4 regions of the Virgibacillus tibetensis genome follow, and region 3 is predicted to be linked to each of the others. Evidence: riboswitches for the same ligand, from Rfam matches in the RefSeq annotation. Region 3 holds a riboswitch; each other region holds the start of a gene.
The links. A riboswitch is a leader RNA that binds a small molecule or an ion and turns the genes downstream of it on or off. The one in region 3 is predicted to bind S-adenosylmethionine.

Region 1 (5,477 bases), on a different contig from region 3:
TTCCCTGGACGCAGAAATGATCGAGCGAAATCAACTGACTATTGATAACGTACGAGTTAATGATTCAAGACCATTGCTCGATATATATAATCAACTGCAGACATTTCGTACGTATTATCGATTTAATGATATTGATATTGATCGTTATGAAATTGATGGAGAGTACGAGCAGGTCTTTATTGGTGCAAGAGAATTAAGTACAGGAGACCTGCCATCACAGGCACAAACATGGGTTAACCAAAACTTGAGATATACCCATGGGTACGGGGTGGCGATGAGTCATGTTAATAAGGTTACCAGGCAGGGTCAACCCGAATATATGTTGAGCAATCTGCCGCCAAAAGGCGTGCTGGATATAACGCGTCCACAGATTTACTTTGGCGAAGAACCTTATGGAAATGTTATTGTTGGGACAAAAGTTGATGAATTTGATTACCCGTCAGGTGATGAAAACATCTCCTCCCGTTTTGAAGGAGATTCAGGAATTCCTTTAGCTGGGATCAATCGGCTGTTGTTTTCCTTGAGTGAAGGCTCTTTCAGAATGCTGGTGTCTGACCAAATAACGGAGGAAAGCCAATTGCTGGAGACACGTAATATTATGGAGAGGGTAAAGCGAATCGCACCGTTTTTCCAATATGATCAAGATCCATATATTTTTGTCAGGGATGATGGCAGTCTTGCTTGGATTATAGACGCTTATTTAACGGCCGAACGTTATCCATATGCAGAGTCACATAAAGGCAATGAAAATTATATTCGAAATTCGGTAAAAGTAGTCATTGATGCTTATACTGGGGAAGTGGATTTTTATATTGTAGATCCGGATGAGCCATTGCTGCAAACCTATCAGAATATATTCCCTGATTTATTTACGGAAGAGATACCAGAAGATGTGCAAGCGCATTTCCGTTATCCTGAAATGTTGTTTTCCATCCAGGCTGCTATGTTTGGAACATATCATATGTCTAATTTAGAAGTATTCTATAATCGGGAAGATTTTTGGCAATTTCCCACTGAAAAATATTTCAATAAAGACGTAGACGTTGAACCTTACTATATCACCATGAAGTTACCTGAATATGATGAAGAAGAATTTATTCTTATGATGCCATATACGCCAAGAAATCGTCAAAACATGGTTGCGTGGATGGGTGTTCGGAATGATGGAGATAATTATGGAGAACTGTTTGTTTACCAGTTCCCTAAACAAAAAAATGTGTATGGACCGCAACAAATAGAGAACCGGATAAATCAGGACAGTACGATCTCCCAACAGTTGAATTTATGGTCACAAGGCGGATCAGAGGTTATACGGGGAAATCTGTTAGCAATTCCAATTGAGGATACGGTCATGTATGTAGAACCGATTTATATTGAATCATCCAATGCAACATCACTACCTGAAGTTAAACAAATTGTCATTGCATATGAAGATCATATTGTAATGGAAGAAAACTTTGACATTGCCCTTGAGCGGATGCTCGCACTGATTGACCCAGAAGTGCAAGTTGAAGTGGATGAAGAAGCTGCTGAGGGAACAGAAGATCCAGTACAGGTCATTACTGGTGCAGAAGAAACGCTACTCGAGTTCTCGGATTTGTTTAATGCTTATCAGAATGCATTATCTCAAGGAAACTGGGAAGAAGCTGGAGAGATTATGACTGAAATAGAAAATATGTTAAGCGAAGTTGAATAAGTATTATAGGAAGGCGCTCCAGTTAGTTGGAGCGCTTTTGTTCGTTGTATGGACTGTAATATATTGAATATGTTATTGGCAATTTTAAGTTAATTCTAAATTCATACTTGATTTATCGGATTAATTCGAATACACTATATCTAATAATTAAATATTCTTATCAAGAGAAGCTGAGGGAACTGGCCCTATGAAGCTTCAGCAACCTCTGACATATGTCAGAAAGGTGCTAATTCCAGCGGGAGCAATTCTTGAGAGATAAGAGTGGAAATAACTAAAATGGAACAGCCCTCTTTTCTCATTAAAGAAAAGGGGGCTATTTTGTGGAAATATACAGTTAGGCATAGCTAGTTCAAGAAGTCCAGTGAAAAAATGACACATCGAATTAGAACACGACTATAAAAAATTGCGAAAAGAAAGGTTGATCGTCATGAGTGACATCGTTATTTTATCAGGAAGTCCCTCTGAATATTCCCGGTCTGATAAAGTGCTGAAATACTTAGGAGACTTAATTCAAGATGAAAATTTCAAGGTAAGTCATATTTCCGTAAAAGATGCACCACATAAAGACATATTTCAGGGGAATTTTGAAAGTCCGGCTATCAAAGAAATTGCGACATTAATACAGAATGCTAGAGGAGTTATTGTTGGATCTCCGGTTTATAAAGGCGCTTATTCTGGAGTTCTCAAAGCATTAATTGATGTACTCCCACAGGATGTGTTGCAACATACGCCAGTATTACCATTAATGACAGGCGGAAGTATGTCCCACCTCCTGGCGCTTGAGTATACATTGAAACCAGTGCTGGCAACATTAAAAGGCCATAATTTAAAAGGACTTTACTTACTTGATAGTCAAATAGATAAAAATAAGAAAAATCCAATTATAGATGAGGATCTATTAGGACGTACAAAAAAGCAGCTTTATTACTTTCTCGAATTAGTAAACAATCAAAATCCGGTAGTCTCATCAACTTACTAAGTATCTGTAAACATGAACAATAACCTAAAGGAGGAAAAATAATATGGCAAAAAGAAGAATTTATTTGAATGCTTTTGATATGAACTGTGCTGGTCATCAGTCTCCGGGCTTATGGACCCATCCGGAAGATGAGTCCCACCGTTATAAAGATAGCGAGTATTGGATTGAACTTGCTAAAACATTGGAGAAAGGACGATTTGATGCTGTTTTCATTGCAGATGTGCTGGGTACGTATGATGTTTATGAAGGATCAAGAGATGCAGCAGTGCGTCAGGGGGCACAATCCCCAGTTAATGACCCGTTATTAGTTGTACCGTTAATGGCTGCAGTAACAAAGCATCTCGGATTTGGTGTGACAGCTTCAGTTACGCATGAGCATCCCTATCCATTTGCTCGCAGGATGACTACATTAGATCATTTGACGAAGGGACGTGTGGGCTGGAACATTGTCACCTCCTACCTGAAAAGTGCAGCAGTTAATATGGGTTTGGAAGATCAAATGAAACATGATGAGCGGTATGATTTAGCGGCAGAATACTTGGATGTGTGCTATAAACTATGGGAAGGAAGCTGGGAAAAGGATGCAGTTAAGTTGGATAAAGAAAACGGTATTTTCACTGATCCCAGCAAAGTACATGATATTCATCATGAAGGGAAATACTTTAAAGTCCCTGGCGCCCATTTAAGCGAGCCATCACTCCAACGGACACCTGTCATTTATCAAGCGGGAGCATCTGCGAAAGGTCGTGCATTTGCAGCTGAAAACGCAGAATGTGTTTTTATTGGTTCACCAACATTAACCGTAGCTAAAGAGACGGTTAAACGGCTGCGGGATGATATCGAGAAAACTGGGAGATCACAAGAAGAAGTCAAAATTCTTACGATGTTTACACCGATCGTCGGCAGAACGGAAGAAGAAGCTCATGCGAAATATAATGAGTATAAGAATCATATCAGCCATGAAGGAGCATTAGCTTTATTTGGTGGTTGGACCGGAATAGATTTATCCGAATATGACTCAGATCAGGTTATCAGTTATATAGAGAATGATTCGATTCGTTCAGCGCTTGAAGGTTTTACAAAAATAGACCCTAATAAACAATGGACAGTTGAAGAGATCAAGAACTTTGTAGGTATTGGCGGCATGAGCGCCTATGCTGTCGGATCACCCGAACAAATTGCCGATACGATGGAGGAATGGGTTAATGAAGCTGGAGTGGATGGATTTAATATTGCCTATGCAATAACTCCCGGCACGTTTAAAGACTTCATTGAATATGTAGTACCAATTCTACAAGAAAGAGGTTTGGTTCAAAAAGAGTATGAAGGAACTACATTAAGAGATAATCTGTTTGGTCGTGGCGAGGAATTGCCAGATCATCATCCGGGAAAAAGGACAAAAGAGGTGTTGGCAAAACAGTAATTACCTTATGAAACTGGCATGCTGACTAGTAGTTGCACTTCTTTGAAAAAAGAGCCCTGTATCCTTAACCTTTGTCTATTCAGTCCCTAGGGAGGAAAGAAACCACGGGATGAATAACGGGTTTTGATACCTATCACAAAACTCTATTTTTCATAGAAAACGAAACGATCTTTTAATGAAGGAAAAGAGGTTGGGACATAACTAAATGGGAAGAATGAGAATCTGAACAATTGGAACTTAGCGTAGGCAAAATACGCAGACTCCTGTGGGAACAGCACGAGCTGAAGATCCACTGTGTGAAGTGCTCTTCTTCACACAGTTAGCTGAAGCCGTGCCCACGGAAAGCGGAGTATTTTGCCGAAGCGATACATTTGCTCAGGCGTTAATGTTCGAATTTTCCTGAATAATTCCTCTTTTGTTCCAACCTCTTTTAACTAGAAGGAAAGCTATTTAATTAAAGAAATAATCGATTCTTTACTATCTAAAGTACGCGTATGTTCGGAACGGAATCTGTTCCGATAACTGCTATGAATACAAAAAATCTTGTTTATGCAATCATCCATGACTGGCACCGCCTATATGTATTGGAGAACTTTCGTTTTTAAATACATCGCCAAGCTTAGCACCTATTACCATGTATTCACTTTGCATTTCCATAAAATTCTAGGGTGGTTCTTTTAAATACGAAGATGCGCTTTAACTGGTAAATGATCAGAGGCATGAGGTAGTTTTGTTATTATTTCCGTATTAATAACTTCAATACTGGGAGAGGAAAATATGTAATCTAACCTCGATCTCGGTCGGAGTGATGGATAAGTACTTCCTTTACCATTTCCTGCAATATACCACCCATCGGAAAATTCACAGATCAATTTCTTCCAACCTCTTGAACCAGGCTTCATATTAAAATCACCTAAGATAATTAGGGGATGAACATAATTATTAACTTGGTTCACCAAAAAATTCGTTTGCATTCGTTGAAGAAACGGATTCAAACTAAAATGAGTTACATTTACTTGAAGTAGTTTTTCGTTTAGTTGAAGGGTTACATCAAGTATTGACCTTCCTTCGATCAGTCGGGATGCAACATCAAACGGAAGTGTTTTTGTGTTTAAAATTGGAAAACGTGACAAGAGGGCATTTCCATATTGTCTTACAGTTACTGAATTCCTGACCGTCAGTGAGACTGAGGGAGCAAAAGCATAATCCATATCCAAATGATTTGCAAGCCACCTAACCTGATCCTGATGGTGGCTACGTTTGGAATAGTGCTTATCCACTTCATTAAGACCTATAATATCTGCATCACTTTTTTCAATTATTTCAGCAATTCTATAAAGATCTACTTTTTTATCCATTCCTTTTCCATGGTGAATATT
Region 2 (5,477 bases), on a different contig from region 3:
GCAACACGCTGTTTTTGACCTCCAGATAATTGATTTGGATAGGATTGATGTTTATCAGCCAAACCGACAATGGTTAAATACTTTTCAACCCGAAGCGTTGTCTCAGACTTGCTGAATCCAAGTAGTTTAAGTGGGATGGCGATATTATCGTAGACCGTTGCTGTTTTTAATAGATTGAATCCCTGAAAAATCATACCAATTCTTTTTCTTGTTTCGCGTAATTGCTCGAGTGGAAGGGAGGTGGCTTCTTTATCACCAATAAATACTTTTCCAGTAGTAGGTCTCTCAAGTAAATTCACACAACGAATTAATGTACTTTTCCCAGCACCACTATAACCAATTACACCGTGAATCTCGCCTTTTTTAACGTGGAGGTTCACATCATTAACTGCATTTATAACACCTTTTTTTGATTCAAATGACTTTGAAACTTGTTCTAATCGTATCATGCTCTATTTTCCCTTCTATGAAAAATGAGTCGGTTTATTTTAAATAGAAAGAAAGTATAAGTTTTTAGAACCTATACCTTCTTTTGTCCCGATAATTTATCTTGTCGAAATGAGCTTACTCCCATGCAATAAGCACTGATCCACGAAACTCTTCTTCGATAAATTGTTTCACTTCCTCAGATTGATAAGCTTTGACTAACTTTTCTACGACAGGATCATCTTGATTTTCCTCGCGAACGACAATGTAATTTGTATAAGGTGAACTAGTAGACTCCAATAGAATCGCATCTTCGACTGGGTTTAGACCAGCAGCAATTGCAAAGCTCGTGTTAACAGATGCCGCGTCCACCTCGCCTAATTGTTTGGTAATTTGTGCGGCGTCTAGTTCGATAAATTCAAAGTTCCTTGGATTATCAACAACATCATGAATGGAAGCTAATTCCTTATTGTCATCTGCTAACGTAATATAGCCAGCTTCTTCTAAAATATAGAGGGTTCTTGAACCATTCGTTGGGTCATTTGGTAAGCCAATTCTTGCACCATCTGGTAGGTCATCCATATTCGTATATTTTTCTGAGTAAATACCCATTGGATTTAAAATTGTTTTTCCAACTGGAACTAAATTTGTTTCATGATCTTCATTAAATTGATCTAAGAATGGCTGATGTTGATAGGCGTTTGCATCCAATTGACCTTCTTCTAATGTACTGTTAGGTAGGATAAAGTCAGAGAAAACCTTCAATTCAATTTCAAGTCCATCAGCTGCTGCTACTTCGGCAACTTTCTCGACAATTTGTTCATGTGGGCCAGCAGTTACTCCGACAAGTAGTTTTTTATCATTTAATTGACCACTCGCTTCATCAGATCCGCACCCTGTAATTACTACTGCCAATAATAAAGCTAATAAAATAAAACCTATTTTCTTCATGTTCATTCCTCCAAATTTGTATGTAATAGGAATACTTTTTGATAATATAAAAAGCCTCTCTTTTAGAAAGAGAGGCTGAAATGTATAGGTATACAAATTCCTCTCTTATCTTCCAAAACAATTACGTTTTGCAGGATTTAGCACCTTTCTATGCGAACATAGATGGTTGCCGAGCTTCATCGGGCCAGTCCCTCAGCTACTCTTGATAAGAGATACGCTATTTAATTATCTTCTGTTGATTTCCTTAATTAACAACATTAATACAATAACATCCTGGTGTCAATCATTTTTTTTAATTGTTTTTCAATTAGGGTGGAAGTAAAACAAAAAGAAGGCGCGCGAATCTTAGCATTGTCATTTTCAAAAAATGACCTTTCCACATCAAGTAATGCGATTAATCTTGTTGGAGCAGGTTTATCGGGCGTTTCGGATAATGAGGGGGGCGAACCACACCATAAGTAAATGAGGTTATTATCAAAGAAATGAATGATGGAGTGATTGCCTAAGCAATGAGTTCTATTTAAGAAGGACGTTAGCGATTAGATGAGTACAATTTTGCCAGATAAAAAGTCCGATTTCCAAAGAGCATATAAAGGAAATTAGACTTTTTAAAAGTAGACTAGATTTTACTGTGATTGAGCATTTTCTTTGTTCGTTTCCCAATTATAGTTTGTTTTAATTTATTCATTTTGATTGGTTATTTGGAAAACATTTCTACTACAGTAATTGAATGATTTTTGTGACTTTAGGAGCAGTGCAATTTTTGTAGTATTTGTTACTTAATTGTTATGAATCGTACATGAAACCGTAATAGTTTTTCTGTATATTAGGAGACCTGTAGAAAAGGGAGGCGTTAAGATTGTAAAAAGAATTATTTCGAGACTAATAGACAACTAGAAGGAGAGAACAACATGACAAAACGAATTATTTCTATTTTTATGATTGCAACTATTTTCATGTCCTCGTTAGTAAATTCTGTAAGTGCGATGGGCAATGGAACAGAAGGAGATCTCCCTTGGATGAACACCGAGCTCTCTGCTGAAGAGCGCACGGAGCTGCTTCTTGATGAGATGACGATGGAACAGAAGATCCAGCAAATCGCTATTTCACGCTTCAATGAGAACGACACCGGTGAGACGGTCGTTATCGACAGGGGTGGTAGTAGCAAGTATATGAACGGCGAATTTGCTCCCCAGGGTACCCTGCCGGAGTGTGAGTGGCAGGACACCGGCCGACAAATCCGTGGGATTGAGGAACTGGGCATTCCCACAATCCGCATGACCAATGGTGGTACGGGTGTAAAGGGCGGATCGTGTGGCAATGACCCAGAGGCAACGGGACTACCGTCTACCCTGGCTATGGGCGCGACCTTCAACCACGAGTTGAATTATGAGGCCGGCCGAATCCTCGGCGAGGAGACACGGGCCTTCGCACATCACGTGATGCTCGGACCGGGCATGAACCTTGTGCGTCACCCGTACAATGGCCGGAACTATGAGTACTTCAGTGAGGACCCATACCTAACTGGTATCTTGGCGACTGAGCAGGTTAAGGGCATCCAGGGCCAAGGTGTCCAGGCACAGCTCAAGCACCTGGCAGGCAATGAGCAGGAGACTGAGCGATGGACGATGGGTGTCCAAGTTCCCTCACAGGCCATGAACGAGCTGTACATGCTGCCATTCGAGATGACCGTTAAGGATGCTGATCCGGCTTCTGTAATGTGTTCGTTCCCGGATGTTAACGGCACCTATGCCTGTGACAGTTCTGAACTGCTTCAAAATGCCCTAAGGGACAACTGGGGCTTCGATGGTTACGTCATGAGTGACCGTCGCGCAATTCACGACACGGTGGCTGCTATCAAGGCGGGTACAAATGTTGAGCTTGACTGGGCACCACAGTATTACACCCAGGAGAAGGTTCAGGAGGCACTTGACTCAGAGTTGGTGACCGAGGATGATATCGACAATCTGCTTCGCCCGAGGTACATCAAGATGATTGAGTTTAACCACATGGACGAGCCATTCGATAAGTTCTTACCTGAGATCGTCGATCCGATGGTTAACGGTGCTAGCGCACGTAAGATGGCAGAGGAAGGGTCCGTACTATTGAAGAACGATGACGGCTTCCTGCCACTTGACGGCGAGAAGAAGTCAATTGCATTAATCGGCGTCGAATGGTTTGCAGGTGAGGCCAAGATGTCTCCGCGCTCCATTCGAGACAACAATGACAACGTAGTGACCCCTTATACGGTCACACCACAGGAAGGTTTAGAGAATGTTATCGAGGAGCTTGGTTATGACAACGAAGTGACTTATAACGATGGCCGTGACCCTGAGGCTGCGGCAGAACTAGCGGCTGAGTCCGATGTTGTGCTACTTATGATTGGTGACAACCCGCATGAGACTGCGGATCGCGACACACTAGGCTTCCCAGCTATCGACATTGATGAGCACGGTGACCGAGAAGACTGGGTGGAACAAGAGCCGTTAATCGATGCGGTTCTGGAAGCGAATGCGGAGAATACCGCTGTAGTGCTGAAGACCTCCGGTACGGTGCTTATGCCATGGTTGGATGAAGTCCCTGCAGTCCTTCAGGCGTGGTTCCCAGGTATGGAGGATGGCAATGCCGTCGCTAACCTACTCTACGGTAAGGTTAATCCTTCCGGTAAGCTTCCAATGACGTTTGGTGCAACTGAGCGTGAGGCTGCCTATGAGACTGAGGAGCAGTACCCAGGAACTCGTCAAGACACTGGTAAGGTAGGTGGACCAGGTCCATACGGCGACGGTTCTGATCAGCTGATTGCTCAGTATACAGAGGGCCTTGAGATGGGCTACCGCTGGTACGAGGGTAACGACGAGGAGCCGCTCTTCCCATTCGGATATGGATTGTCGTACACGACCTTCGAGTATGACGACCTCAAGGTGAAGAAGCTTCGCGGTGAAGGTAAAGGCAACAAAGGATCATTATCTGGAATTGAAGTGTCCTTCACGATTACAAACACTGGTGACGTTGCCGGGAAAGAAGCGGCACAGGTCTACCTAACACTTCCGGATGAGGCGGGGCAGCCGGCTAAGCGACTCGTCAACTTCGAAAAGGTTGAGCTTGATCCTGGTGAGAGTGAGCGAGTGACTCTACAGATTAACCATGCTGACTCTAACCACCCGTTCTCCTATTTTGTTCCGGAAGAACCGGACAACTTAGCGAACTGGGCTGACGGTGAGTGGGAAACTGCTGACGGAAAATACCGCGTGCATGTCGGTGGTTCCTCTGCAGATACTTTGTTAGAAAAAGACGTTCCGTTGAAACTCAGCAAGGACAATAGCAAGGCCAAGGGTAAGGGGAACTCCCGTAAATAAACCCAGGCCATGGGATGACGTCGGCGACCCGATATGGTTCGTCAGGCACCCCGAATGTAGTGAGCCCGCGGGCTCGGTGAATCAAGCCGAGACTCGCGGGCTTACTGCTTTTTCTCGAGTGCCCTCATAGGGGACGAGAGAATGAAAGGAGTCAAGGAAGGACGTGAGAAGTTTGAAAAAGGAATCCGTTCGGAACAGCAGGCGTGGTTCAGTACATTCGTGGTGGGTGATCCTTGGACTGGTGATCCTCTTGACTGCTTGCACCGAGGAATCCAGCGGGCCTATCGAAAGCGATGATGCCGTGGAACCCGCCCCGCCCGAGCGTGGCGACTGGCAGGATCCTGGCTTGGTAGACCGGTCTGGCGAGCCAATCGAGGTTCCGACGCCAGGTTCTGTAATTGGTAGGACCCTGGACGTCACGGACTTTGGGGCAGATCCAGAACCAGATTCACAAGACGATGCAGCAGCCATCCGGGCGGCACTTGATGCGGCGGAACCGGGAGACGAGGTCGTGCTGCCAGCTGGCACGTATAACCTGCGTTCTACTGACCCGGCCGACGAGTCGGCTAACATCGTATTACAAAGCGGCGTGGACTTGCGCGGCGAAGGTCCGGAGAATACTGTACTGCTGACCTCCCTCGACGGCGAGGATAACAGCCGAGTGATCCGCGGTTCTGGCGTCCACGATGTCATCATTGCGGACTTTACCATCACCTCCCATCATGAGGGACCACTCGGTGATGA
Region 3 (5,477 bases):
TATTTGTTTTCATCAAAGCACCTCTCCTTCGTATTTCCTGTTAATAATATCATTAATCTATTGCTCGTTTCAGGTATACATTGCATTGTTCAAACTATCGACATAAATTACAGATTTGAACAGTGCACTGTTCGTATATTTTTCTATTCATGATTTGGACATGCTTGGAATATGTATGAAGATAGGGGCTGTAAACTAGTGGTCGCTTCTGACAACAATGCATGGCACTTGGAATCTTTACATAGGGGGAAGCCTGATGGTGGAGTCAATTTTACGATTAGTCACAAGTGAGCAAAAAGCGGAGGCTATTTTAGCAAATCCGATGATTGAGTTTATTTTTATGATATTGTTTGTTGCATTTGCCGTCACACTGTTGCTACATGTAACCTTGTTCAGCAAATTAAAAAAAATCAGGAATTACGTAAAAGAGACCAATCGAATGGATATAGATCCATTAAATTTGTTTAAAGAACAGTTTGACAAAAAACAGCAGACAGAGACCGTGAAAGTGGAGACCTTCGTGCAGGAGAAGTTCTCAAGCTGGCGCGTGTATCATATGCCTGTCGTCAGTCTGATTAAAATGATACAAATGACTGTATCTATATTCATATTGATCGGTGTACTTGGAACGTTTATTGGCCTGACAATATCTTTGGGGAGTATTAATTCTGATGGAGATCAATTGGTTGAAAATGTAGCTGGTGTACTATCGGGGATTGATGTCGCTTTTTATACAAGTATTGTTGGGATGGGCTTTTCATTAATTATGACCGTACTCATTAAATCACTTAATACAGAGTATATGCTGACCGATATTATGTTGAAAACAGAGTCATTGCTAGAAGGACAAGAACAAAACGGTATCAGTCGGCTGATTGATGTGTCGGAAACGATTAATCAGTCCATCGTTCATCTTCAGGAAACGAATCAGCAATCTTTACAGGGAATTGAAGCAGCATTTACAGGATTTCAGGAATACACAGCAGGATTACAGGAGTCGGCCAAGGATTTGGCACTGTTCAATGAAGGTCTTTCTGATAATCTGCAGGAATTTCACCAGCTGTTCTATTCAATGAAAGAAGTGACAGATGGGTTTGGAATAGGAACCGCCAAGCTAAACAAAAACTTTGATGCGCTATTTACCTATTTTAAAAAAATGGATGGAAGAAATGAGCGGATGGCCAAGGCATTTGAAAATACCTATGAGAAAATGCAGGAGGTTTCCAATACGCAAATGGAAACACTTCATCAATTTGAGAACTCTGTAGTCGATTTAAAAAATTTCACCTCTTCTCTTTTGGATAGCCAAGAGTCGGTTCAGACTACATTTGAGAAAATTAACGAAAAAAGCAATGATCTCGTGGAGAAAATGGAATCACATAATAAGGAGTTCAGACAGGTTTTCGGTGATGACCTTACTTCAAAGCTTGCTGGAATTATGACTTATTTACGTGAGCTTTCAGGTGATTTCGATAAGATGGGCGATTCGATTGTTAAACTGCCCCAAGCACTGGATGTTATTAATCAAACACAAGCCGAATACAAGCACCTCTTGTCGGATCGTTTTCAGGAGCTAAAGGAGTTCAACCGAACATTTAGTAATCACCTCCATGCCCACAGCAAAGATTCACAGGCATTTGAAAAACAAGTGAAGGATGCTGCAAACTCGTACGAACAGGTAGGAGTAAAAAATAATCAGCTGATCTATGAGATAAATGCAGCAATATCGCAAATGACTCAGTCGTTTACTCAACGGGAAAACCAGATGAAAGCCAGCGTAGGTATCTTGAAAGATACGCTTGCAAATTACGTAGCTAACCTCGAAGGAACGCTCGGAGGGAAGCTGGATATAGTGGCTGGAAAGATTGCAAATTCCGTTGAAATAACAAATGAGGGAATAGCTAAGGAATTCAGAGAAATACGCCGAGTAACCGAGGAAACCCAGCAAAGCAATGCCAGGTATACGCAACAAATGTTACAGGAGCTCAATCGGGAAATTCAAACGTTAAATCAGCAGCTGAATTCACTTGGTCAGCTGGCGGGTAAATGGAATACTGGACCAAGGTTGAATCAAAATGAATACTAAATACCAGCGACTTTTTAAAAATGATCAAGAGGAAGGACATTTCTGGCCTTCTTTTACCGACTTGCTGACAGTCATCCTACTATGCTTCATGTTAATATTCATTATTATGATGATCATTAAATCACTGCAAATAGAAGAGATGAAACGAACAATCGATCAAATTATGGGAGTAAGAGCTGAGCTTGTAAGCGAGTTAAAAGAGGAGTTCAGTGGCTCTTCCTTGGGGGTTGAGGTGGATGATAAGACAGGTGCAATCATATTCAGCACGGAGATATTATTCACATATGATAATGCTGAACTGAAGACGGAGTCTTTTCAATTTTTGGATGAGTTTATACCTAAATACTTGGACATCCTGCTGCAAAGCGGATACGAAGAATATATTGCCGAGATAATTATTGAAGGACATACTGATCGGGACGGCAGCTATTTATACAACTTGCAGCTTTCTCAAGAAAGGTCATACAGTGTTGCCTCTTATATTCTGAGTGAGGAATTTCCGTATAAAAATATTCAAAGCCATTTAGAAGAAAAATTAACAGTAAACAGCAAGTCCTTTTCCGATTTCCGAAGCGATGAAAACGGAGAGTACAGTGCCGAGGACTCCCGCCGAGTAGAATTCAAATTCCGCCTTAAAGACGAAGAAATACTAGAAAGAACAAGAGAGATTTTGGGGAAGTAATTGCCGGAAATGGAATGGTTATAAAACCACAAAAAAAGCTGACGTGTTCCATGTTCCATCAACCGGGTTAAACAGAATTGCTTCTTAAATTCTTTTCTTAATAACTATCAAATTTTTATTATTTTTTAGAAAACACCAGAAAATAATATTGACAATTAAAATTATATAAGGTAATGTAATTGTCAATATCATATTTATTTCTTATCAAGAGAGGTTAAGGGACTGGCCCTATGACACCTCGGCAACAGACTATTTAGTACTGTGCCAAATCCAGAAAGCGAAAGCTTTGAAGATAAGAAGAGAAAGTATATAATGTACTTCAAACCTCTTCTTACTTAGGAGAGGTTTTATTTTTGTTTATATTGAAGTATTCCTATGTGTTTAATTGTTTATTCAGGAGAGTTTTAACAATAGGAGGCGTTATATCATGGAATGACAGCTGAATAAACAAGGGAAATTATGGCGTGTTAAGTAAGTTTTTGAAAGTTACATAACGTATTAGTCGGAGGTATCAGTATGAGTCAATCTCTTTTAACTTTAAACGAATTATTTACGAATTCATTTCGTAATCACGGCGAAAAAACAGCATTACATTTTGGGTCACAAAAAATGACCTATCGTGAATTACATCGTGCAGCAAATCAGGTGGCACATGCTTTGATAGAACATGGGGTAGAACGAAATACACGAGTAGCTCTACTGCTTTCTAACAGTCTTGAATATGTGGCCAGCGAGTTGGGAATCTATTTTTCCGGAGGAACACTTGTCCCTATGAATGACATGTTGAGTGAGAAAGATATTTACCATATTTTGAAGGATTCCGGGGCTAAAGTGTTACTAGTAGGAGAACAGTTCTTTTCAAATATTGAACATATCAAATCAGATCTACCAGAACTAACAACAATTGTAGGTATTACTAATTCGGAAAAAACTACTTCTACTAATTTTATTACATGGGACGATTTTCAAAGTAGTCAACCAGATCATGATATAGATATCTCTATTACTCCCGAAAACAACTCAAAAATTATATATAGTGGAGGAACTTCTGGGTTGCCGAAGGGCGTTGTGGACAGTCACAAAACAACCTTTTTAACTTATATTTCAATGATGGATGAAGTAAATATACGGGAAGATGAGAAAATCCTTTTAATGACTCCATTACCACACGCTGCAGGACTCTATTTAATGGCTGGATTAGTAAGAGGAGCTGAAGTTTTTATTGAAAGTAAGTTTGATACGAAATTGTTGCTGGAGCATATTGAAAAAAACAAAATTACTTTTCTTAGCTTAGTTCCGACAATGATTTATCGAGTGCTTGATTTCATGGAAGGAAAGAATGTTGATGTCAGTTCAATACGTACCATTCAATATGGAACTGCGCCTATAACAGTTGGGCGTCTACGGCAAGCATTAGATATATTCGGTCAGGTTTTTATTCAAGCATATGGTCAGCAGGAAACACAAAATGTCGTGACATGGCTTAAAAAAGAAGATCATCGAACGGATGAAGAATATTCACATCTGTTGTCAAGCTGCGGGAAATCAACATTTTTTAGCCGGATTAAAATTGTAGATGGGAACGGTTGTGAGGTATCTCGTGGCGTAAAAGGTGAAATTGCAGTCAAATCTCTTACAAATATGATTAGGTATCATAATATGCCTATCGAAACGGCTGAGACATTAAAAGATGGGTGGGTATACACTGGCGATATGGGTGTTATGGATGAAAAAGGATACCTTTATCTATTAGACAGAAAAAAAGACATGATTATTAGCGGAGGAATGAATGTTTATTCTTCCGAAGTAGAAAATGTTATTCAAGAGCATCACGGTGTCCGACAAGTTGCAGTTATTGGAATACCGGATAGTGATTGGGGAGAAGCGGTAACAGCTTTTATTATTCCAAAAAATGAAAGTGTAACTGTTGAAGATATACAGGAATATTGCAATCAGACACTTTCAAAGTATAAAAAACCAAAAGTAATACATTTAGTTGAATCTTTACCTTTGACACCATATGGGAAAGTGGATAAAAAAGTAATTCGAGCACCATATTGGGATTCGGCAGTAAGACAAATTTAGTAATGAGGTTAGGTGAAAAAAAATGAACTTTGAAACCATTCATTTAGAGAAAAAGAATGACGTCTTATGGGTATGGTTAAATCGGGAAAACAAAGTTAGTACAATTAACCTAAAAATGATGAAGGAATTAATTGGATTAGCAGATTGGTTAAGAGAAGAAAGTGAGATAAAGTTCGTGGTTTTTACAAATAAAGGGAAACTATTTTCTGCAGGATTTGACTTATATAATTTTAATGAAGAGATTGAAAATAAAGATGAAGCTCCTCAATTTATTAGATCCATGTCAATTATAGGGCAGGAATTGATGAGGAAATTAGAAAATCTTGAACAGATATCAATTGCGGCACTACGTGGCTCCGCTTATGGTGGTGGCGTTGCTATAGCAATGACTACAGATTTTCGACTAATGGCGGATGGGACAGTATTCAACTTGCCGGAAACCAATGTAGGTTTGTTTTTAAATTGGGGATGTACGCCAAGGCTGGTTAAGGCTGTTGGGGCTTTAAAAGCTAAAGAAATAATTATGCTGTGTGAAGATATTACCTCCGACGAATGCAGTCACTTGGGCCTTGTTAATAAAGTTGTGTCGACAGAAAAACTGGATAATGAGGTGGATCAGCTCAT
Region 4 (5,477 bases), on a different contig from region 3:
TGGGGATATTTTCATCTTAAACAGGGATATGTAAATGGGAAACAAATTATAGCAAATAAAACTATAGATATGGCTACATCCCTTCAAAGCCCCAGTTTATTAGATACTGAACTACCACAAAACGGCTATTTGTGGTTCGTAAAAGACTTACCTGCTAGAAAAACAGAAATTGGTCAACTTGTACCGAAATGCTCCTATCAAATATTAGGCTATACAGGAGTAACTCTCCTGGTTATACCGCAGCATAATCTCGTTGCAGTGCGTGCATTTAATAGTTTTGGCTCTCCTGATGGATTTGATTATTTAGCCGATGTTCGAAAATTTGGCGATACTATAATGACATGCTTATTTAACTAAATGCTCAAGTGTCAACACAGTTTTAATTACAGAAGCTATGTTAAACTTAGCTAAAATTTCAAAAAGGGGAATAATGATGGATACTTTAACAATTAAAGAACTTCAATCAAAAAATGAAATAGTAGAAGCATTTCCAGTTATGAAACAATTACGAACTCACCTCAACGAAGAAACATATGTCGATTTAGTTTTAGAGGCAAAAGAGAAAGATAGATATAAAATGTTTGCTTTAATTGATGGAGAAGAGATAGTTGCGGTAACTGGTTTTATGCCTATGATAACATTATATTATGGTAGATTTGTATGGGTATGTGATTTAGTGACCGCAACGAATAAGCGTTCAAAAGGGTATGGTGAAAAGCTACTTTCATATGTTCATGAATGGGCAAAAGAAAACAATTATGAAAGTGTTGCTTTGTCTTCGGGATTACAGCGTACGAATGCACACCGTTTTTATGAAAATAGAATGGGTTATGAAAAAGTAAGTTTTGTATTCAAAGCGTCTTTGAAATAAGTTGCTATCGAACTAACGCACTCTCTTTAGTTAAAGATGATACGATTAAAAAATACATACTATAACCGTTCCTTATATTAATGTGATGAGAGTAACATATTTAATGAATCGGCTGAATACGTGGTGCTGTGATTAGAAGGGTAGGGCCCACTAATACGTCAACATCTTCAAATGCTTTTACTAACAAACGGCGTTCTTGCTGCTCCTGTAAATAGTGGTTGGCGTTAGTTATTACACCGACTTCAAGTATAACACGGACATCGGTTCCAAATCCTTCCAGATTGCTCTGTAGCATGTCATGATGATAGTAGGCAGATTCTGCTGCAAGAAGGGTATACCCTGCATTTATTGACGTGGATAATTCAAGAATTTCATTTTGGAAAACAATTGACCCCATTTCCTCCATCTTCTTGACTATCCTATGCAAACACTGGGGGCGTTAACGACACTGGAGAGCGTCTTTAGCATGTTCGGTTAAGGATAAGACCATCAACTAGATTCATGCTTTCTTTATGACGAATAATTATACAAACATTGCCAGGCATTGTTCGCATACTGGAAGCATGAGAAGAACCGTCCCTATGATTGTATTGATTATCTAACTCTTTGTCTTCTCATCCATTGTGTAGCTACCCATTTTTCTCCTGCGATTACGGGCGATCCACCGTGTAAGGTTCGTTCATTTAGGTCGTGGTTGGTATAGAAGTATTCAAAGTAAACCGCCATCCCCTTTTTCGGCGAAACGGAGAAATTCAGCTCGGGGAAAAAGGTTTCTCCGCCTTGTTCGACCTCATTTAAGTACATGATCAGCGTGCTGATCCGATTATTTTTGGAAGCTTTGCTTGTAGCTGAGAAATAATCAAAATGAGCTTTATACTCTTGTCCAGGCGTATATTTTAGAATTTGGAGCCCTTCTGCGTGTTCGGCGGGGATGTTCATAATATTGGATACTCTTTTTTCAATGGTAGACAGAATGTCATGTTCATTTTCTTCAAAAAACATGCTGCTGCTTGTTCGAATTTCATTTACTTCCCGGGAATCTCCGATTTTTGAACGATGCATGTTATCTTTTGATAATCGAATGAGTTCGTCGCACTCTTCATCGCACAATACATTCCCTAAAACTACCACGAGCGGTTCTTCCAGACGGGCAACAATATGAATCTCTCGATCTTCTGTTTGAAACCGGTTTTCGACGTGATGAAAAACGGTTTGTTCTTTATCGGAAGTTTGTTCGTTTACCTTTGTCAACGTGCATCGACTCCTTCAATAATTTTAATTTCTGAACAAGGCTTTCTGGATGTAGTGTTCCAGTATTATTATACTACAATTTTCTTTATTTTTAGTGAATTATCTTTATTTTTAGTAAATTACGGTCTTTAACTATGGTGCGTTAGTTTAACAAGGTATAATTCACCATGGTGTAGAATTGTACGAACAGTGGCAGGCACTGTTCGCATACTGGAAGCATGAGAATCGCTTCCATGATAGAAAACTTGACAATTCGTGTAGAACTATGTAGAATATTGTCAAATTACATAATTAATTTTTTTCTTATCTAGAGAGGTTGAGGGACTGGCCCGAAGACGCCTCGGCAACAGACAAATGCTTGTACTGTGCCAATTCCAGCTAGCGATGCTAGGCAGATGAGAAGAGTGATAACTCAGTTTAAACTCTTCTTTAATAATGAAGAGTTTTTTTCGTTCTTGCATTTGCATTTCAAGAGAAAAACATCAGAAAAGGAGACAGGAACATGACTGAGAAAATACAACAAAAACTAGATGCAGATGTAGCGGTGATTGGATTAGGCTCGATGGGGAGTTTTGCATTTTGGCAGCTTGCTAGAATGGAAGAAAGCGTAATCGGGTTTGAACAATATAGACCAGGTCATGAACATGGTGCAGGCCATGGGGAAACACGGATTTTCCGGACGGCCTACGGAGAAGGTGTAGATTATGTTCCATTGCTGCAGGAAGCACGTGGCCTATGGAGAGAGCTTGAAGCTGAAACAAACGTAGAAATCTATACTGAAAATGGTGGAACAATGTTTGGTCCTGAGGGGGATCTATTTATAGAAACGGTAGAGGAAAGTGTCCATACGTACAAGCTTCCGCATAAAGCGTGGAAGGGAGAAGAAGCAAGAAAGCATTTTCCAACGATTAATTTTCAGGATCATCATAAAGTGATCCATGAACAATTAGCCGGGTTCATTCGACCAGAACTAGCAATTGAAACAGCTGTAAAACGAGGCGAAGAGCTTGGTGGGACTGTATATTCTGACAGCCGTGTGACAGCAATCAAGCCAGATCCTGACGGTGTATCCATTTGGTGTGGTGATACGCATTTTAGAGTGAAAAAGGTTGTTGTGGCAGCAGGCGGATGGACGACAGATCTTTTGCCAGATGTTCACTTGCCTGTAGAACTTGAACGCCAGGTTTTGGTTTGGTATGATGCGAAAAATCCTGAATTGTTTAAAGCGGAAAACTTTCCGATATTTTCCCGAGTTAAGGACGGTCTAGGCTTTTATGGTTTCCCAAGCCTTGATGGGAAGACTGTAAAAGTTGCCATCCATCACGGTGGTGAATCGGTTGATCATCCGGAGAATGTCGACAGAGAAATTCATGATACGGATTTGGAACCAGTGAATCGACTCGTAAAAAAATATTTGCCGAACCTTAAAGAGGAACCTATTAAAGCGAAGACATGCTTTTATACGAATACACCGGATGAAAATTTTGTTGTCGGTCCTGCACCAAATTATGATAATGTAACACTTCTTGGACCAATGGCGGGACATGGTTTCAAGTTTGCACCAGTTATGGGGAAAATTGCAGCACAATTAGCAACAGGTCAACAGCCTGTATTACCAATCGATATCTTTGATCCAGGTCGATTCAACAAAAAATAAAAAAACATAATTTATGAGAGAGAAGGAAAATAGAATGAAAAAGAGTTTAATTGGAAAGACGTTTGTATTTTTAATTGGTGTATCATTACTTTTACTGGCAGCTTGCGGCTCTACAGAAAATTCAGGGGATGAGGTAATTAAAGTAGGAGTTGGTTCAGCAGAAATACCAACATGGAATCTTGTAAAAGACTTAGCTGAAGAGGAAGGAATTACCCTTGAAATTGTAAAGTTTGATGATTACGTTCAGCCAAACCTTGCCTTGGATAGTGGAGAAATTGATTTAAATGCCTTTCAGACCGTTGTGTATTTTGATAACTTCATAACCGAAAGAGACCTTGATTTATCAGCGATAGGAACAACATCCATTTGGCCGATGGGAATTTACTCCCAGGATAAAGGGGATATAAGTGACCTGGAAGAAGGCGATCAGATTATTATACCGAATGATCCGACAAATCTAGGTAGAGCGCTACTCCTTATAGAAAAAGCAGGACTCATTACATTGGAAGAGGACTTTGATGGACAAGGTGGAACAGAGAATATTGCAGAAAACCCTAAAAATCTTGAAATCACCCCCGTTGATTCCGGACAAACTGCTCGTGGTTTAGAGGATGCCGCTGCTTCTGTCATTAACTCAGATATGGCGATTAAAGCCGGTTTAAATCCAACAAATGATCCGGTATTCAGGGAGGATTCGGGTAATAAATCCTATATTAATATCATTGCTGCACCTACAGATGAAAAAGACAATGTAAGCTATAGTAAAATTGTAGAAATCTATCATAGCGACGAAGTATCTAGTTTTATAGAGGAAGAGTTCGGTGGAGCAGCGGTACCTGTTAAAGAACCGATTTCTTACTTGGACGATTACAAACAAAATTAAATAGCTTTATTGGATACTAGCCTGTTTGTTTTACTAGCAGGCTAGTATTTTTAAAGATGCTAAATTATATTAAAAATTACGAACTTTATAGGGGAGAGTAAACATATGATACTGCTGAAAGATGTTTATAAAGAGTATGGAAAGAAGAAAGAGAAGAAAGTTCATGCATTAAAAGGCATCAATCTCTCCATTGATAAAGGTGAAATTTTTGGGGTGGTAGGTTTTAGTGGTGCTGGTAAAAGTACCTTAATCCGTTGTGTGAATCTACTAGAACGTCCAACTTCCGGAAAGGTTTTCATTAATGGTATTGATTTATTGGATCTAGCACCGAAAGACTTACGAAAAAGCAGGAAAAAGATTGGAATGATTTTTCAGCAATATAACTTACTTTCATCCAAAACAATTTTTCACAATGTTGCGATGCCACTTATATTGGAAGGTAAACCAAAAGAAGAAATAAAAGAGAAGGTTGAGGAATTATTAGATTTTGTTGGTTTGGGTGATAAAACAAATCAATACCCAGAACAACTTTCTGGGGGACAGAAGCAGCGTGTTGGTATCGCCCGTGCACTAGCAACAGATCCGGACATCCTTTTATGTGATGAAGCAACATCGGCCCTTGATCCAAATACGACCGAAGCTGTTTTAGAGGTATTAAAAAGAGTACGGGATGAATTCAAGGTGACCATTTTAATGATTACACATGAAATGAATGTCATTAAAGATATTTGTGATCGAGTGGCAGTCATGGAGAATGGAGAAATTGTTGAACAAGGGTCGGTTGTCGATGTGTTTACAGAGCCGCAAACAAGCAT

Region 1: linked by a shared signal. The riboswitch ahead of ssuE (NADPH-dependent FMN reductase) and the one ahead of QGM71_RS14960 (class I adenylate-forming enzyme family protein) in region 3 are both predicted to bind S-adenosylmethionine.
Region 2: linked by a shared signal. The riboswitch ahead of QGM71_RS10105 (MetQ/NlpA family ABC transporter substrate-binding protein) and the one ahead of QGM71_RS14960 (class I adenylate-forming enzyme family protein) in region 3 are both predicted to bind S-adenosylmethionine.
Region 4: linked by a shared signal. The riboswitch ahead of solA (N-methyl-L-tryptophan oxidase) and the one ahead of QGM71_RS14960 (class I adenylate-forming enzyme family protein) in region 3 are both predicted to bind S-adenosylmethionine.

What each region holds. Positions count from the first base shown of each region.
Region 1 covers NZ_JARZFX010000024.1:15,036-20,512, reverse strand. Annotated here, with positions in the region: gene QGM71_RS20945 (UPF0182 family membrane protein) at 1-1,696, shown strand, start outside; SAM riboswitch class I at 1,851-1,958, shown strand; gene ssuE (NADPH-dependent FMN reductase) at 2,124-2,675, shown strand; gene QGM71_RS20935 (LLM class flavin-dependent oxidoreductase) at 2,719-4,098, shown strand; gene QGM71_RS20930 (endonuclease/exonuclease/phosphatase family protein) at 4,776-5,477, opposite strand, start outside.
Region 2 covers NZ_JARZFX010000004.1:18,929-24,405, forward strand. Annotated here, with positions in the region: gene QGM71_RS10100 (methionine ABC transporter ATP-binding protein) at 1-449, opposite strand, end outside; gene QGM71_RS10105 (MetQ/NlpA family ABC transporter substrate-binding protein) at 565-1,377, opposite strand; SAM riboswitch class I at 1,480-1,589, opposite strand; partial or broken gene QGM71_RS10110 (23S rRNA (pseudouridine(1915)-N(3))-methyltransferase RlmH) at 1,736-1,839, shown strand; gene QGM71_RS10115 (beta-glucosidase) at 2,289-4,733, shown strand; gene QGM71_RS10120 (hypothetical protein) at 4,875-5,030, shown strand; gene QGM71_RS10125 (right-handed parallel beta-helix repeat-containing protein) at 5,080-5,477, shown strand, end outside.
Region 3 covers NZ_JARZFX010000008.1:81,327-86,803, forward strand. Annotated here, with positions in the region: gene QGM71_RS14945 (DsbA family protein) at 1-13, opposite strand, end outside; gene QGM71_RS14950 (MotA/TolQ/ExbB proton channel family protein) at 257-2,086, shown strand; gene QGM71_RS14955 (OmpA family protein) at 2,076-2,768, shown strand; SAM riboswitch class I at 2,967-3,067, shown strand; gene QGM71_RS14960 (class I adenylate-forming enzyme family protein) at 3,285-4,853, shown strand; gene QGM71_RS14965 (enoyl-CoA hydratase/isomerase family protein) at 4,876-5,477, shown strand, end outside.
Region 4 covers NZ_JARZFX010000012.1:23,341-28,817, forward strand. Annotated here, with positions in the region: gene QGM71_RS17210 (serine hydrolase domain-containing protein) at 1-357, shown strand, start outside; gene QGM71_RS17215 (GNAT family N-acetyltransferase) at 434-871, shown strand; gene QGM71_RS17220 (hypothetical protein) at 972-1,268, opposite strand; gene QGM71_RS17225 (2OG-Fe(II) oxygenase) at 1,466-2,122, opposite strand; SAM riboswitch class I at 2,423-2,524, shown strand; gene solA (N-methyl-L-tryptophan oxidase) at 2,625-3,779, shown strand; gene QGM71_RS17235 (MetQ/NlpA family ABC transporter substrate-binding protein) at 3,814-4,662, shown strand; gene QGM71_RS17240 (methionine ABC transporter ATP-binding protein) at 4,768-5,477, shown strand, end outside.